Regions from separate parts of the Sphingobium sp. TKS genome, predicted to be linked through region 1. Evidence: riboswitches for the same ligand, from Rfam matches in the RefSeq annotation. Region 1 holds a riboswitch; the other holds the start of a gene.
What was found. A riboswitch is a leader RNA that binds a small molecule or an ion and turns the genes downstream of it on or off. The one in region 1 is predicted to bind S-adenosylmethionine.

Region 1 (7,285 bases):
ATGCCGTAGATGATGTTGACGCCCGACTTGGTCCGGCAGCGTGGACAAACGTAAGTGCGAATAGGCTTTTCTCCTGTTGAGTGACGAAGCGGGACATTCTGGCTGGCGCTCGATAGGCAATAGCTATGACAAAATAGGTCGCAGGAGGGCGCGCGGCATCGCGGTACCGAGGATGCGAAGGTTCGACCCGCGCGCCTCTCAAGCGTCAGCCTACAGCCTCCAAGCTGTCCTGGGACAGTTGGTGAGCCAATGCTGCGGCCTTATCGAGGCGCTCCCAGCGATGGTGCGCCGGTGAGCGCCAACGCCCGAAATGGCCGAGCACGGCAGTGTCGGAATAGATGGGACGCAGCAGGTCGAGATCGCGGATGATCCCCGCAGGTGTCAGGTCCCACGCAGCTCGAACTGCGGTCGCCAGCGCGGCATCGGGAATTGTGCCGGTTCCGTAGGTCTCGACGTTCACCGACACAGGCTCGGCGACACCGATCGCATAGGCCAGCTGAACGGTGCAACGGTTTGCCAAGCGGGCAGCCACAATATTCTTGGCGATGTGCCTTGCGACATAGGCGGCCGACCTGTCGACCTTTGTTGGATCCTTGCCGGAGAAGGCGCCCCCGCCATGGGGGCAAGCGCCGCCGTAGGTGTCGACGATGATCTTTCGTCCGGTAAGGCCCGTGTCACCCTTGGGCCCGCCTACGGTGAATGGCCCGGCCGGGTTGATGAGCGCCTTGAACTGAGGGGTCCGCAGGTGGGACGGAATGACCTGGTCAATCACTTCGGCCTGCAGCAGAGCCCTGACCGCCTCGAGCTCGCTCTCAAACTGATGCTGCCATGACAACACGACCGTCTCCACGCCGACCGGCTTGCCCTCGCGGTAACGCACAGTGACCTGAGCTTTGCCGTCAGGCCTCAACGCGCTGCCCCCCTCCCCCACAAGCTCACTGGCGCGAGCGACAAGATCCGTCGCGAGCGACCAGGCCAGCGGCATGAAGTGTTCGGTCTCAGCAACGGCATGACCAAACATGAGGCCCTGATCGCCGGCACCCGTCTCCTCTCCGCCATCGACTCCCGCCTCGATTTCCGGACTTTGACGATTGAAGCGGACCTCAATTTCACAAGTAGCTGGATCAATATCAGTGGCTTCGTGGCCGTAGCCTACCTCGCGCAGGACAGCGCGAACCAGCTCAGGTGCTCCTGCCTCAACCGCGGCAAAGTCTTCCGGTCGGGTGGTCCGGAACTCCCCAGCCACGATGATTTTGTCGTTTGCAGCGAAGGTCTCGCAAGCGACTCGGGCATTGGGATCGAGCCTCAGGAAGGCATCGAGAACGGCGTCCGAAATCTGATCGCAGAGCTTATCAGGATGCCCGGCCGATACGGCTTCAGAGGTGAACAACCCTTCAAAAACAGACATAAAAGTCTCCAGTTTTAGCCGCTTTGACGATGTCGGGGGCGGCAATCAGGAACAAATCCCCCCGGCCCTTGGGCGGGCCAAACCAATCAATGCCTGGGCCGACAGGTCAGCGCAGCAAAACCAACTCGGGCGTCCCATGGACGCCGATCCATACGATCGCGTTTTGCTGGTACTTTCGTCCAAGCAGGCAGGCCTGATCGCGCGAAAGGCCAAGAGCAAGGTAGCTCGCCTCACCAGGCCAAGCGGGGTCGTCCCCCTGCCCCACCCCTTCGAAAACCGTGGCTCCCAGGGCTTCGAGTTCACCTTTCAGCAACGCCATCGATGCCGCGTTCTCCTGTGCAGAGTTCGGGCTGCTGTAGGGATTCTCCGCGGTGATGAAGGCAGCTCCGGGAGAACTGCTCGCCTGGATCGCGGCGGCCACCACTACAGAAGGCACATCGATCCGCAGCACGATGGCCTCACCGCCCAGATCTGCGCTGTAGCGCGTTCGCCGATAGGCCTGAATAAGGGTAGGATCGAGTGATGTCTTGGACATGGAAACCCTCCAGATTGGAGGGTCGACACAGCTTCCGCTTCGTTGCCCGGATGTGGGCCACATCTGCTTTCGCAAAACCACCTTGCCCGGAACGGCAGGTTGGTGTGGGCGTCGACCCAACTCTTGATGACCACCAGATGCTAGCCTACGTTGCGCGAGAAGGCAAGCGAGAGCCGCAATCCCGAACAGATGGGCGGCTGCGGTGGCTCAATGGTCCGACAGTTGGTCGGCGACCGTTTTGCGGTCGGTCGGCATGACCCGTAACGACCATCCGAAAACTGGGCCATTTGGAGGCAACCCTTGATAGAACCAGACAACTACACGGATGACGAAGGACCAGAGCAGATCCCGAGTTTCCTGGGTCTGATTTTCGACGGGAACGCCGCTTTCGAGGCAGCACTGGCGCCCCTCAATGGGTTTGACTTCTGGACTTACGCACAACTCGCCGATGAGTTGGAGGCAGTCGGGCGGTGCGTCGTCGTCGATTTCGGGAGCGGAGCTACCGAGCTATGTTTCCAGGCCGACTCGGTCGATCAAATCGTCGGGGCCATTCCTGCCGTGGATGCGCTCTACGACTGTCCTGACCATCAGGGTCCCGCCGGCGGAGCCGGCCATGTCCTGGTGATGGCAGACGGTTTCAGCGACATCGATGTAACACGAGCTGCTTTGGGCTTGCGCGCCGCTCTAGATTCGGATCTCGCTGCCATGTCCGCTTGCCTCAAGGACAGCTAAAGGCACGGGACGAGGCGAGCGAAAATTACGATAACACCTGTTGCCGAATTTTAATCTGGATAACGTAAACTGCTGCCACTCGATGCGTTTTAAAATCCAATTGGTCAATTTAGATGTAAGCGCGACAGGCGCAGAGCGCGAAGGCAAATAAATTGATCGAAAAGTCCCGTAGTTCATCAGCGATCCGGTTTTCCGAAGGGATTGAAAGCCTCCTTGTTGATCATGTTCGCGCCCTTTTCCGAGCCGACGAAATTGCACTGCAATCGCTTTCTCAGAGATCGGAAGATGTCCGAAATAATGCTCAATTATCTGCGTCCAAGCTGCAACAACGCGCCAATTCCAGGCTCAGCAGGCTGCACGTTTTCTTGGAGCAGACGGTCAGCGAAGGTGAACAGATTGCTGCCAGCGTTCGACGACTCACCGAAGAGCGCAATGAGCTTCGGTTCCTTCTCGAACGGGGCAAGGCACATCAATGGTCTGAAGCGGAAATAGCGACGGCGAAGGCTCATGCTGACGCAGCTTTGACCGACGCTGACAAAGAGATTGAACGGCGCAAAGGTCAGATTGATGCGCTGCTGAAACGCAGTGACGAGCTTGCCCACGAGCAACAGGCCTTTGCGACACGCAAGTTCGATAGCGATGCCCTATTTTCGTCTCTTATTGCAGGGCTGGAGCCGCAACCCTACCGAGATGCGCTTGCTACGGAAATTGACGCTTGCGAAATCAAATTTCGGAAAATTTCGCAAGAGTTACAACACTCTTTGGCAGAACAGCGTGATGTGCAGTTGGCCGCGGAAGGGGAGCTCTCGCAGCTGAAGAAGGAGCTCAACGAAGCGCGTGCGCGCGCCTCGCAGTTAGCATCAGCCGAGGGACTAGGCTGGCTTGCACGCCGCCTGAATCCATGGAACTTACTTTCGCGCAGCGAAGACGAAATCGCGAGAGACCTGAAGGCATGTCAGAGCAGATTGAGCACGACCCAGGCGACGATTACGAATCTCGATCTGAAGCTTGATGAAAGCCGTCGTGCGCACGAACGGCAACTTGCATCACTGCCAAATTCCGTGCGCCAAAAACTCACAGACATTGCCTTGCATGACTCGAACGAAGCGGCGGCACATCTCTCTGACATCGAACGCATGTCTGCGGGAATCTCGACAAGTCTCACCGCGCAGCTATCCGAAATCTCCCTGCAAGAAGCGCGCTACGAGGATGAGCAACGTAAACTCATTGATGCCTACTTCGATGATCGGCTTAGGAAGGCACAGCTGAGCCTCGAAGCGATCGAGGCAAGCATTGCCACGATGAACTCCCGACATCTTCGCGCTGGGCGCAAGCAAGAGCGGCTGCAATGCTTGCTCGAAAAACGACGCGCGAAGCTAAATGATGACCTTCGTGACTGCGAGCGTCAGGAAAATGCTCAACTGGAAGGCCTCGAGAGCGAGGCGCAAAGATGGCGTGTTCGACTTCAGGATCGCGCGCCACGCGCGGGCATGGTTTATGACCCCACCACTTCATCGTTCCGGGAAAAAGAAGCTCTGGGGAACCCAACGCCGATGGGCCACATGGCCTATCGACGAGCGAGCGACGAACCGCTGACGCTTGCCTCGTTGCCAGTCCTTCTGCAGCGCCGCTCGCAGACCGGCTACGTGAACAGGGACGATGAAAGATTGGCATCAGTCCTTGCTTCATCTTTCGAAGCCGATGAGCCGGCCGAAGAAGATCGGGCGAACTTCATTGATGATTTTTGTGATAAATTTTTTGGCGATGAGGGAGAAGAGCGGGCGTTCTTTGTGTCCGTCGTCTCGGAAGAGAAGCGCGGCACACTCGCACTTTTCCGGCCTGCGAAGGTTCTTCCCCAACTGAAAAGCGCGTTACCGGACGCAATGTCGATCTGCGTCTTGTGCCGCCTCGCATACGACGAGGAAAGAACCCCGGGCAATACCACCATCTATTTCCTAGACGCCGCTCTTGTTCCCGACAGCGAGCCGCGCCCGTTTGAGCGGGTCATTACATTGATCCGGCATACGTCCAGGAACAGGCTTCCGGCAGCCGCGCACCCTCTGGAAGATCTTCTGGGCCAAGCCGCATCTCCGGCGCCAGTCTTGCTGACTGAGCTCGAAGGTCGCCTTCGTGACTGGCGCGGCTACCTTGACTGGGCCGATGAACAGATCCTTCGAAGGGCTCCCTCGGCGATTCTTGGTCCGGGAGAATGGAAGGGACGCATCTGGGAAGGATACCTCTTCTGCGAGACTAAGCAGGTTGCACGGATGCTCACATCCGGGCCGAAGTTTGCTGGCTCACAGCCGCGTATGGAACTTTTCCAATGGGGCGCTCAAGAACAGTTGGGTAGCACCGCAAGCAGTTTTCGATGCGACAGTGTCGAAGTCGTCGAAGAAAACCCAACGATCGATATCTCAAGGCACTGTCCTTGGCCTAATGGCGCAGCCAGATCTGTTCGCATTGTGCTTGGGGTCAGAGATGCGGCAGCTCTAGCGGAACTCCCTGACGATGCATCTTTCGGATTGCGCAATATGTCGGAAGCGGCCGGCGCTCGCACACAGATTGCACGATACCGAGATGCGCTGAGACAGCTTCAATTCCTCGCGCCTGGAGGCAAGCATAGGAGCCGGCTGACCGCCGCACCCTACTTGATGGCGTCGATTTTTAATGTTTCGCAAGTGTCGAGGCCGATGGCAAAATCAGGCCGACTTCTCAATGCGGGAATTGCCACCCTGTACCGCCTTAACGAAGATCAGGCTCGTGCGGTGGAAGTCATGCTTGCGGCTCCCGAAATTGCCTACATTCAGGGACCGCCCGGAACCGGAAAAACGACGATGATTGCGGCGGCCTGCGCGCATTTCGTTAGATCTGGACAACGGGTCCTTATTGCCTCGCAGACGAACCTCGCGGTTGAGAATGCACTTGAGCGATTAATCGAAGATCCTGAGGCTCGCCCTCTTTGGCTAAGCAGGGTTGAGGGTGACAAGAAAAAGTCTTCAGCGATCGGCGACTGGTATCGTTTGGCCGCAGATCACGTGGAAGCTGCAGTCCGCGATCCTTTCCATGGACTGGCGGACGACGTTGAGCATTGGCAGATTTGGCTGGAACGCGCCCGGAAGCTCGAGCGTGATCGAGCGGCCATTGGATCAGACCTCCAGCGCCGCGAGCGCGATTTGAGCGCAGCACAAGAGCGGCTCACTGAACTTCTTCACCGCGAGGGGTGCGAGTTGGAGAGCGATGCGCGCATAAAATGGTGGGCTATGGCGCATGATGCCTTGGCCCATGCCTCAGACTGGGATCCATCGCTGTTTTTGCCTGCTCTCGCTGCGGATGCAGCCGATCTCCTCAAGTTATTGGCTAAATTTGATGGAAAAGCGGTGCGCCTTGATGTTTCACCAGGGGCTCTAAATCGCCAAGTGCAAGAGAGGGTTCGCGCACTCCAGCCTCAATTGAATTCGGAAGATAATCACCGCGAGACAGCAATGTTGCAGGTGAGGACTGCGGTCCTTGCCGACTGGCCGGATTTGCCATCGTCACGTCAACCAGACCGAAAGGGGCAAGAGGAGAATTCTTTAACTGTCGCGCAAGCCGAGAGCCAACTCCGGCGGGCACAACAGTCGCTGGACGATGCGCAAGGCCGTGCGAATGCGGTTGGAGAAAAAGTTGGAAAACTGCTGTCGGAGATCGAAGGGTTTCTCAACCAGAATCAAGTTCCAAGTGAACTCTCCGCAGCGATTGGCGCTGTTCAAAATCATGCCGACTTGCAGGAGGCTCGCCTTAACGACTTTGATCCGCTCAAAGCGTGGTTGCCGCTGCTCGATCAATGGGTACTCGACGCCAAAAATCAGGCAGAAAATCCGTCTGCTACCGACCGAATGGGGGAGCGATATATCCGCAACGCCAACGTCATCGGTATCACCTGCAATTCCGACTTCAGTGTCCTCTCGGATGCCGGGTTCTCGCGCTTCGACGTGGTGATCATCGACGAGGTGAGCAAGGCGACCCCTCTTGAGCTGCTGCGGCCAATGCTGTTGGCGCCCAAGACCATCCTTGTGGGAGATCATCGCCAGCTTCCTCCAACATTCGATTTCGCGACAAGCGGGCAATCAGACAGATTGCGGACCGAAGATGAGGATCCTGAAGCGCTTGAGCGCGAAGTCGAACTGCTTCGCAAGTACGAGCGGTTGACCACCGCTTCGCTGTTCCGTGACGGCTTCGCCGAAATCGATGCGAAGTCCAGGGCCGCGCTGCATACCCAATACCGCATGCACCCGCAGATCATGGCGCTGGTCAACCGTTTCTACGACGGCCGGTTGGAATCCGGATTGGTCGACCCGGATGGTTCAGACGAAACTGCCGAGTGGTCCTGGCGAACGCACGGCCTCACCCTACACTCGCGGACCGGGGGGCACTATCTGTCCCCGCACCAACATGCGCTCTGGGTTGATAGTTCTGAGGATGATGCGGGCAAGCCAGCCTTTGAAGACAGTGAAAACGGCGGCATCGGCAACCAACTTGAGGCGCGGCTGGTTGCCCAACTAGTCGCGGACATTGTCGATGGCTGCGCGAGGGAGCAGCGCAAGAAGACTATCGCAGTAGCGACCTTCTAC
Region 2 (7,285 bases), 860 kb from region 1:
ATGGATGGACAGAGGCGGGACCGGCGACGAGGGATATAGAGATCGTGGTGCCCGAAGGCGCGACGATTGCGGATGCGGCGGTACTGCTCAAGCAGAAGGGCGCGGTGCGCTCCGCCGACGCTTTCCTGACCCGCGCCAAGGTTTTCGGGCGCGGCAAGTCGATCAAGGCGGGCGAGTTCCTGATCCCCAAGGGCGCCAGCAACAGCGATATCTTCGGCATTCTCCAGGGCGGCAAGACGCTGACCCGGCTCGTGGCCATACCGGAGGGGATGCCCTCGATCCTGGTCTATGAGCGGTTGAAGGCGAATGAGGAGTTGACCGGCGATATCCCGGTGCCGGCGGAGGGAAGCGTGCTGCCCGACAGCTATGCCTTCGACAAGGGCGAGAGCCGGGCGGCGGTGCTGGGGCGCATGCAGGGCGCCATGGACAAGGCGCTCACGAAGCTGTGGGCGGAGCGGGCGCCCAATAGCGTCGCCAAGACGCCCAAGCAGGCCATCATATTGGCCAGCATCGTCGAGAAAGAAACCGGCGTGCCGTCCGAGCGGCCGATGGTGGCGGGGGTCTATGGCAACAGGCTGAAGGTCGGCATGATGCTGCAGGCGGACCCGACGATCATCTACCCGATCACCAAGGGCAAGCCGCTGGGACGCAGGATCAAGAAGTCGGAGATCGCGGCTGTCAACGATTATAATACCTATGCGATGACCGGGCTGCCCAAGGGGCCGATCGCCAATCCCGGGCGGTTGTCGATATTGGCGGTCTTGCATCCCGCGGAGACGAAGGCGCTCTACTTCGTCGCGGATGGCAAGGGCGGGCATATCTTTGCCGATACGCTGCAAGAACATAATGAGAATGTGCGGAAATGGTTTGAAATCCGGCGGGCTCGGGGAGAGCTTTAGCCTGCACAGGTCTATAGGTTGTTTGGGTGGAAGGTGGACGTCATTTCCGTCAAACGTCCGCTTCTGGTCATTAGCAGGCGAAGTTTTCCTTTTCTTCCGTAAAGCAGCGATTGCCAAACGCCACTTACCCGCCTATCCAGCCATCAGCATCAAGAGTTGGGGCGACGCCCAACGCCAACCTGCCGATCCGGGCAAGGTGGCACTCCGTAAAGGAGGATGTGGCCGATCCGGCAACCAAGCGGACCCAAGCCACATCGTTAAGCGTCGCTCCGAAGCAAGGAATGACGTGACGTGCCGATCAAGATAGCCGACGATCTTCCCGCCCGCCGCACGCTGGAGGCCGAAGGCGTCGTTGTCATGCGCGAGGCCGATGCGGTGCGGCAGGACATCCGGCCTCTTCGGATCGCCTTGCTCAACCTCATGCCCAACAAGATCAGCACGGAAACCCAGCTCGCCCGGCTGCTGGGGGCGACGCCGCTGCAGGTGGAACTGACGCTGGTGCGGATCAGCGACCATGTTTCGCGCAACACCTCCGCCGATCATATGGCGTCCTTCTATCGCCCATGGAGCGATGTACGGGATGAACGGTTCGACGGCTTCATCATCACCGGCGCGCCGGTGGAAACGCTGCCGTTCGAAGAGGTCAGCTATTGGGATGAATTGCGTGCCATTTTCGACTGGACGCAGACCCATGTGCATCGTTCCTTGAGCATCTGCTGGGCGGCGCAGGCAGCGCTGCATCATTTCCACGGCGTGGAAAAGCATGCGCTGGAGCGCAAGGCCTTCGGCGTGTTCCGGCATCACAATCATCTGCCGTCGTCGCCCTGGATGCGTGGCTTTTCCGACGATTTCTGCGTGCCGGTGTCCCGCTGGTCGGAAGTGCGGCAGGAGGATATCCCCGACGGGCGCGGCTTGCAGATTCTGGCCGATAGCGCGGAATCGGGCCTTTGTTTGATCGGTGATCCGGGGCGCGGCTTCCTGCATATGTTCAACCATCTGGAATATGACAGGCTGACGCTGGCCGACGAATATGCGCGTGACGGGGCAAGGCAGTTGCCGGCCCATTATTTTCCTGGCGATGACCCGGCGCAGGCTCCGCTAAATCACTGGCGCAGCCATGCGCATCTGCTGTTCGGCAACTGGATCAACGAAATCTACCAGACCGCGCCCTTCGATCTGGGGGTGGTCGGACAGCAGCCGGCGCTGACCGCGGCTTAGCGGAGGATGCTCTTTGCAATCAGGCTGCGGGCATAGCGCCATTGGAAGATAGCGATGATCAGGATCACAACAGGGAAGATCGCCGCCGTAATGTCCTTCACCGCCAGTAGGTCGGTATGGATGAAGCTGTAGCCGAACTGCACGATCACCGCGACGATCGAGAGCAGGAACAAGGGCGCAGCGGCGGCCTTGCGGAGCAGCAGCAGGGTCGCGCCCAGCGTGCCTGCGCCGACAGCGACCGCATAGGTAGCCCAGGCCCAGACCGGCATGGCGGCGAAGATATTTGCCGTATAAGGATCGGTCTTCGCCAATTGGCCGAGGTCGGCGGTATATTGTATGATGAAGGCGGCGACCCCCATCAGGTTCCAGAGCAGCAATATGATCCCGATGGCCCGAAAGGATCGCGGTGCGGTCATGACTTTCCCCCTCTGTCGGCGGCCTGCCTACCGAGGCCGTGGGGGGATCATAGGGCTGGCGGGATTTTGCGAAAGGATATGCCGGGTTTTGGCAAATGAGGCTTTGGCGGCGCCGATCGTCGTGACGGCTTTGATGGGCGCGGCGGATTTCGGCTGGGCGGAAGGCTTGCGCCGCGCGCATTTTCCGGCCGAACGCAATCTGGTGCCGGCGCATATCACGCTGTTCCATCATCTACCCCCCTCCGCTCTGGGGGAAGTGGCGCGGCGTTTGAAGCGGCTCTGCGCAGGTCCGCCGCCCGGTGCGAGGCTGACCGAGGTGATGCTGCTGGGGCGGGGTGTCGCCTATCGGGTGGAAAGCCCGGACCTGATGGCGATGCGCCATGAACTGGGGGAAGCTTTTGCCGGATTGCTGGTGCCGCAGGATCAGGGGCGGCCGCGTCTCCACATCACGGTGCAGAACAAGGTCGAACCGGCGGAGGCAAAGAAACTGGCGACGGCGTTACGACGCGATTTCCGCCCGAGGCCGCTCGCGATCGCTGGCCTTGCGGCTTGGCATTATCGCGGCGGGCCTTGGGAATTGGCGGTGAAGGCCAGCTTTCGGGGCTGACCTTCATCTCGATCAGGCGAGGCCGACTTCCTTGAGCGGAACCGAGGCGTCCGCCAACTGCGCCTGATCCAGCACCGCGCCGGAAATGACATGGGCGCGGCCCTGCACATAATCCTTGACCGCATTGACGCAGTCGAGCGCGATCAGCTTGCCCCCCTTGAGATAGAGGACGGAGAAGCTGCGGGTCGCCGGATCGCCGCGCAGGATCGCCTGATCATGCCCGGTCGAAAGCCCCACGGTCTGGAGCTTCAGATCATATTGGTTCGACCAGAACCAGGGAACCGCATGATAGGCTTCTTCCTTGCCCATGATGTGGTTGACCGCCGTTTTCGCCTGGTCATTGGCGTTCTGCACCGACTCAAGCCGGATCTGCGCGCCCCGGGCGAAGCTGTTGGCATGGGCGGCGCAATCGCCCACCGCATAGATGTCGGGCAGGCTGGTGCGGCAATATTCGTCCACGTCCACGCCATTGCCGCCCGCCGCGCCCGCCGCGATCAACGGGCCGGTTTCGGGGATGATGCCGATGCCGACGATCACCATGTCGGTCTCGATCCGCTCGCCATCTTCCATCAGCACGGCAGTCGCCTGGCCATCGGTGACTTCGATGCAGTCCATCCGCGCGCCGGTGCGGAGATCAACGCCATGGGCGCGATGCTCGGCCTCGTAGAAGCGTGACAGTTCCTCGCCCGCCACGCGTGCCAGCACGCGGTCGAGCGCTTCGAGCAGCACGACCTTCTTGCCGAATTTCGACAGGACCGCCGCCGCCTCCAGGCCGATATAGCCGCCGCCGATCACGGTCACATGGCTGATCTGGTCGAGCTTCGCCATCATGGCGTCGACATCGTCGCGGCGGCGCACGGCATGGACGTTAGGCGCGTCGGCACCGGCGCAGCTCAGCATGCGTGGGGAACCGCCAGTGCACCAGATCAGCTTGCCATAGCTGATTTCCCGGTCGCCCGCGGTCACGAACTTGCCCACGGGATCGACGGCCTTCACCCGCAGGCCGAGCAGCATGTCGATCTTGCGCTCTTCCCAGAAGCTCGCGGGGCGGATCAGGATGCGATCGAAGCTCTTGTCGCCCGCGAAATATTCCTTGGACAGCGGCGGACGCTCATAAGGTGGATCCTTTTCATCGCCCACCATCGCGATCGAGCCCTCGAAACCAAGCTGGCGCAGCGAAATGCCCGCCTGTGCCCCGGCATGTCCCGCACCCACGATCAGAACGTCATAATAGCTCATCGACGCGCTATCCCCTCATTTTCCTGTTGCCGCGTGCTTGGCGCGCTTTCGCGAGGCTGGCAAGCGGATTGTCGTCCGATACTGTTATCATTGGGGCGGCGGCCGGGCGCGACCCGGCCGCCGGAGGCTTATCCGATTGCCCCGCCGATCATGCGAGCGAGGCGTGCGGAAAAGGCGCGCGGGTCGGTCGGAAGCTCGCCGTCCGCGATCCGGGCCTCATCCAGCAGCAGTTTCGCCGCGTCCTCGCGCAGGTCGCTGTCTTCGGCCAGCGTACCGAGCTTTGCGATCAACGCATGGCGCGGATTGATCTCCAGCACGGGCTTGGCCGCATTGTCGAGTCGTCCGGCGCCCGCCAGCAGCTTTTCGAGCTGGCGGTCCATCGTATTGTCGGGCGCGACCAGGCAGACAGCGCTTTCCGTCAGACGTTCCGATGCCCGGACGTCGGAGACTTCCTCGCCCAGTACCGTCTTCACATAGGCGATGAAGCCGTCGACCTCTGCCGATGCCTGCGTCGCGGGCGCTTCGCCGTCGGCCAGCGGGATCAGGCTGAGGTCGGCCAGACCCTGTGTCACCGACTTGAACGGCTTGCCCTGATAATCGACCCCGGCGGTGACCCAGAAGCTGTCGACCTGATCGGTGAGCAGCAGCACCTCGATCCCGCGCGCGCGGAAACCCTCAAGCTGGGGCGAGGAGGCGAGGCGGTCGAGATCGGTGCCGGTGGCGTAGTAGATCGCGGTCTGATTGTCCTTGATCGCCCCGACATAATCCTTGAGCGAGCGCCAATCCTCTCCGCCAGCGGTGGATTTGAAGCGGGCGAGGCCAAGCAGCGTCTCGCGCCGTGCGAAGTCCTCGAACAGGCCTTCCTTCAGGACCGCGCCGAAATTCTCCCAGAAGCTGCGATAGGCTTCCGCGTCCTTGTCCGCCAGCTTGTCCAGTTCGGACAGGATGCGGTTGGCCACGCCCTTCTGGATGGCGGCGAGCACCGGGCTTTCCTGGATCATCTCGCGGGAGACGTTGAGCGGCAGGTCGTTGCTGTCGACCAGCCCGCGCACGAAGCGCAGATAGCGCGGCAATATCTGCGCCTCATCGGTGATGAAGACGCGGCGGACATAGAGCTTCATCCGGCCTGCGCGATCCGGGTCGAACAGGTCGAAGGGGCGCATGGAGGGCAGGAAGGCGAGGACCGAATATTCGTGCAGCCCCTCGGCGCGGTAGTGGAGCGTCAGGGCGGGTTCATCGAACTGACCGGCGGCGCTGCGGTAGAAGTCGGTATATTCCTCCGCCGTGATGTCCGATTTCGGACGGGTCCAGAGCGCCGCGCCGTCCGCGATCTGCTTTTCCTCGGCGTTCGGCTTTTCCTTGAGGAAGATGGGGACGGGGACATGGCCGGATTGCGCGGTGATGATGCGCTGGGTGGTGAAATGCTCGGTATAATTGGCGGCGTCTTCCTTCAGATGGAGGACAATGCGGGTGCCACGAGCAGGAGCCTGCGCCAGCTCGACAAGCTGGATGGTGTAGCTGCCCATGCCGTCCGACGCCCAATGCGCGGCGGTGTCGGCACCGGCGCGGCGAGAGAAGACGTCGACACTGTCCGCGACCATGAAGGCGGAATAAAAGCCGACGCCGAATTGGCCAATGAGTTGCGCGCCTTCACCTTCCTTGGCTGCCGTGACGCGCTCCATGAAGGCGCGGGTGCCGGACCGTGCAATGGTGCCCAGCGCTTCGGCCAGTTCGACCTCGCTCATGCCGATGCCATTATCCTCGACGATGAGCTGGCGCGCTTCGGGGTCGAGCGTGACGGTGATGCGGGGTTGGCCGTCGTCGCCTGCGATCGCGGGATCACTCAGCAGTTCGTAGCGCAGCTTTTCGCAGGCGTCGGCCGCGTTCGAGATCAACTCGCGCAGGAAGACGTCCTTGTCCGAATAGACCGAGTGCACCATCATGTGCAGCAGCCGGGCGACATCGGCCTCGAAGGAACGGGTTTCGGGTGCGGTGCCGGTCGTGATGGTCATGGCGGTATCGAAATCTCTCCCTAATGGAATCCGGCCAGTGGAATCCGAACCGTCAGATGGCGGGAGCCGGGGCGGCTTTCAAGCCCTGATCCCCGTCTTCGTCTGCGGTATGCGGGCGGAGGAACGGTCGCCACCCCTTCATAAACATTGTAAGCTTTGCGCCGAAATGTGCCGCGAATGCGCGAATGGCTGCCGAAACGCGGCGCTGGCTGTGCATGAGGGGCCAACCGGTCGGAAAGGCAGTGCCATGACCGATTATCAGCAGTTGCGTGACAGGATGGTCGATCGCCAGATCGCCCGGCGCGGCATTCGCGATCCCCGCCTTCTCGCGGCCATGCGGGCCGTTCCGCGCGAACGCTTCGTGCGTGAAGGGCTGGAAGACTATGCCTATGAGGATTCCGCCCTGCCGATCGAAGAGGAGCAGAGCATTTCCCAACCCTATATCGTCGCCGCCATGCTGGAGGCGGCGGAGATCGGGCCGCAATCCCGCGTGCTGGAGGTCGGTGCGGGATCGGGCTATGCGGCTGCGCTGCTGGGCCAGCTTGCGGGCCGGGTCTTCGCGATCGAGCGGCATGAGGCGCTGGGCAGGCTGGCGGAAAGGCGGATGGCGGCGCTTGGCTATGCCAATGTCGAGATTCGCATAGGCGACGGCACGCGAGGATTGCCCGAGGAGGCGCCCTTCGACGCCATCCTGGTCGCCGCCGCCGCGCCCGTCGTGCCGCAGGCGCTGCGCCAGCAGTTGAAGATCGGGGGACATCTGATCATCCCGGTCGGCGCTTCCGGCGGGCAGAGGCTGTGCAAGGTGACGCGGGAAGGCGAGGACCGTTATGTCGAGCATGATCTGGGCGCGGTCATGTTCGTGCCGCTGATCGGTGAACAGGGCTGGCGGGAGGA

Region 2: linked by a shared signal. The riboswitch ahead of K426_RS08820 (homoserine O-succinyltransferase) and the one ahead of K426_RS04485 (DUF3293 domain-containing protein) in region 1 are both predicted to bind S-adenosylmethionine.

Annotation. Positions count from the first base shown of each region.
Region 1 covers NZ_CP005083.1:885,005-892,289, reverse strand. Annotated here, with positions in the region: gene metK (methionine adenosyltransferase) at 206-1,408, opposite strand; gene K426_RS04485 (DUF3293 domain-containing protein) at 1,515-1,943, opposite strand; SAM-I-IV-variant riboswitch at 1,972-2,078, opposite strand; gene K426_RS04480 (hypothetical protein) at 2,244-2,675, shown strand; gene K426_RS04475 (AAA domain-containing protein) at 2,828-7,285, shown strand, end outside.
Region 2 covers NZ_CP005083.1:1,747,402-1,754,686, forward strand. Annotated here, with positions in the region: gene mltG (endolytic transglycosylase MltG) at 1-899, shown strand, start outside; SAM-I-IV-variant riboswitch at 1,041-1,147, shown strand; gene K426_RS08820 (homoserine O-succinyltransferase) at 1,191-2,117, shown strand; gene K426_RS08825 (sugar transporter) at 2,114-2,533, opposite strand; gene K426_RS08830 (2'-5' RNA ligase family protein) at 2,637-3,140, shown strand; gene K426_RS08835 (NAD(P)/FAD-dependent oxidoreductase) at 3,153-4,379, opposite strand; gene htpG (molecular chaperone HtpG) at 4,508-6,391, opposite strand; partial or broken gene K426_RS32495 (four-helix bundle copper-binding protein) at 6,501-6,587, shown strand; gene K426_RS08845 (protein-L-isoaspartate(D-aspartate) O-methyltransferase) at 6,639-7,285, shown strand, end outside.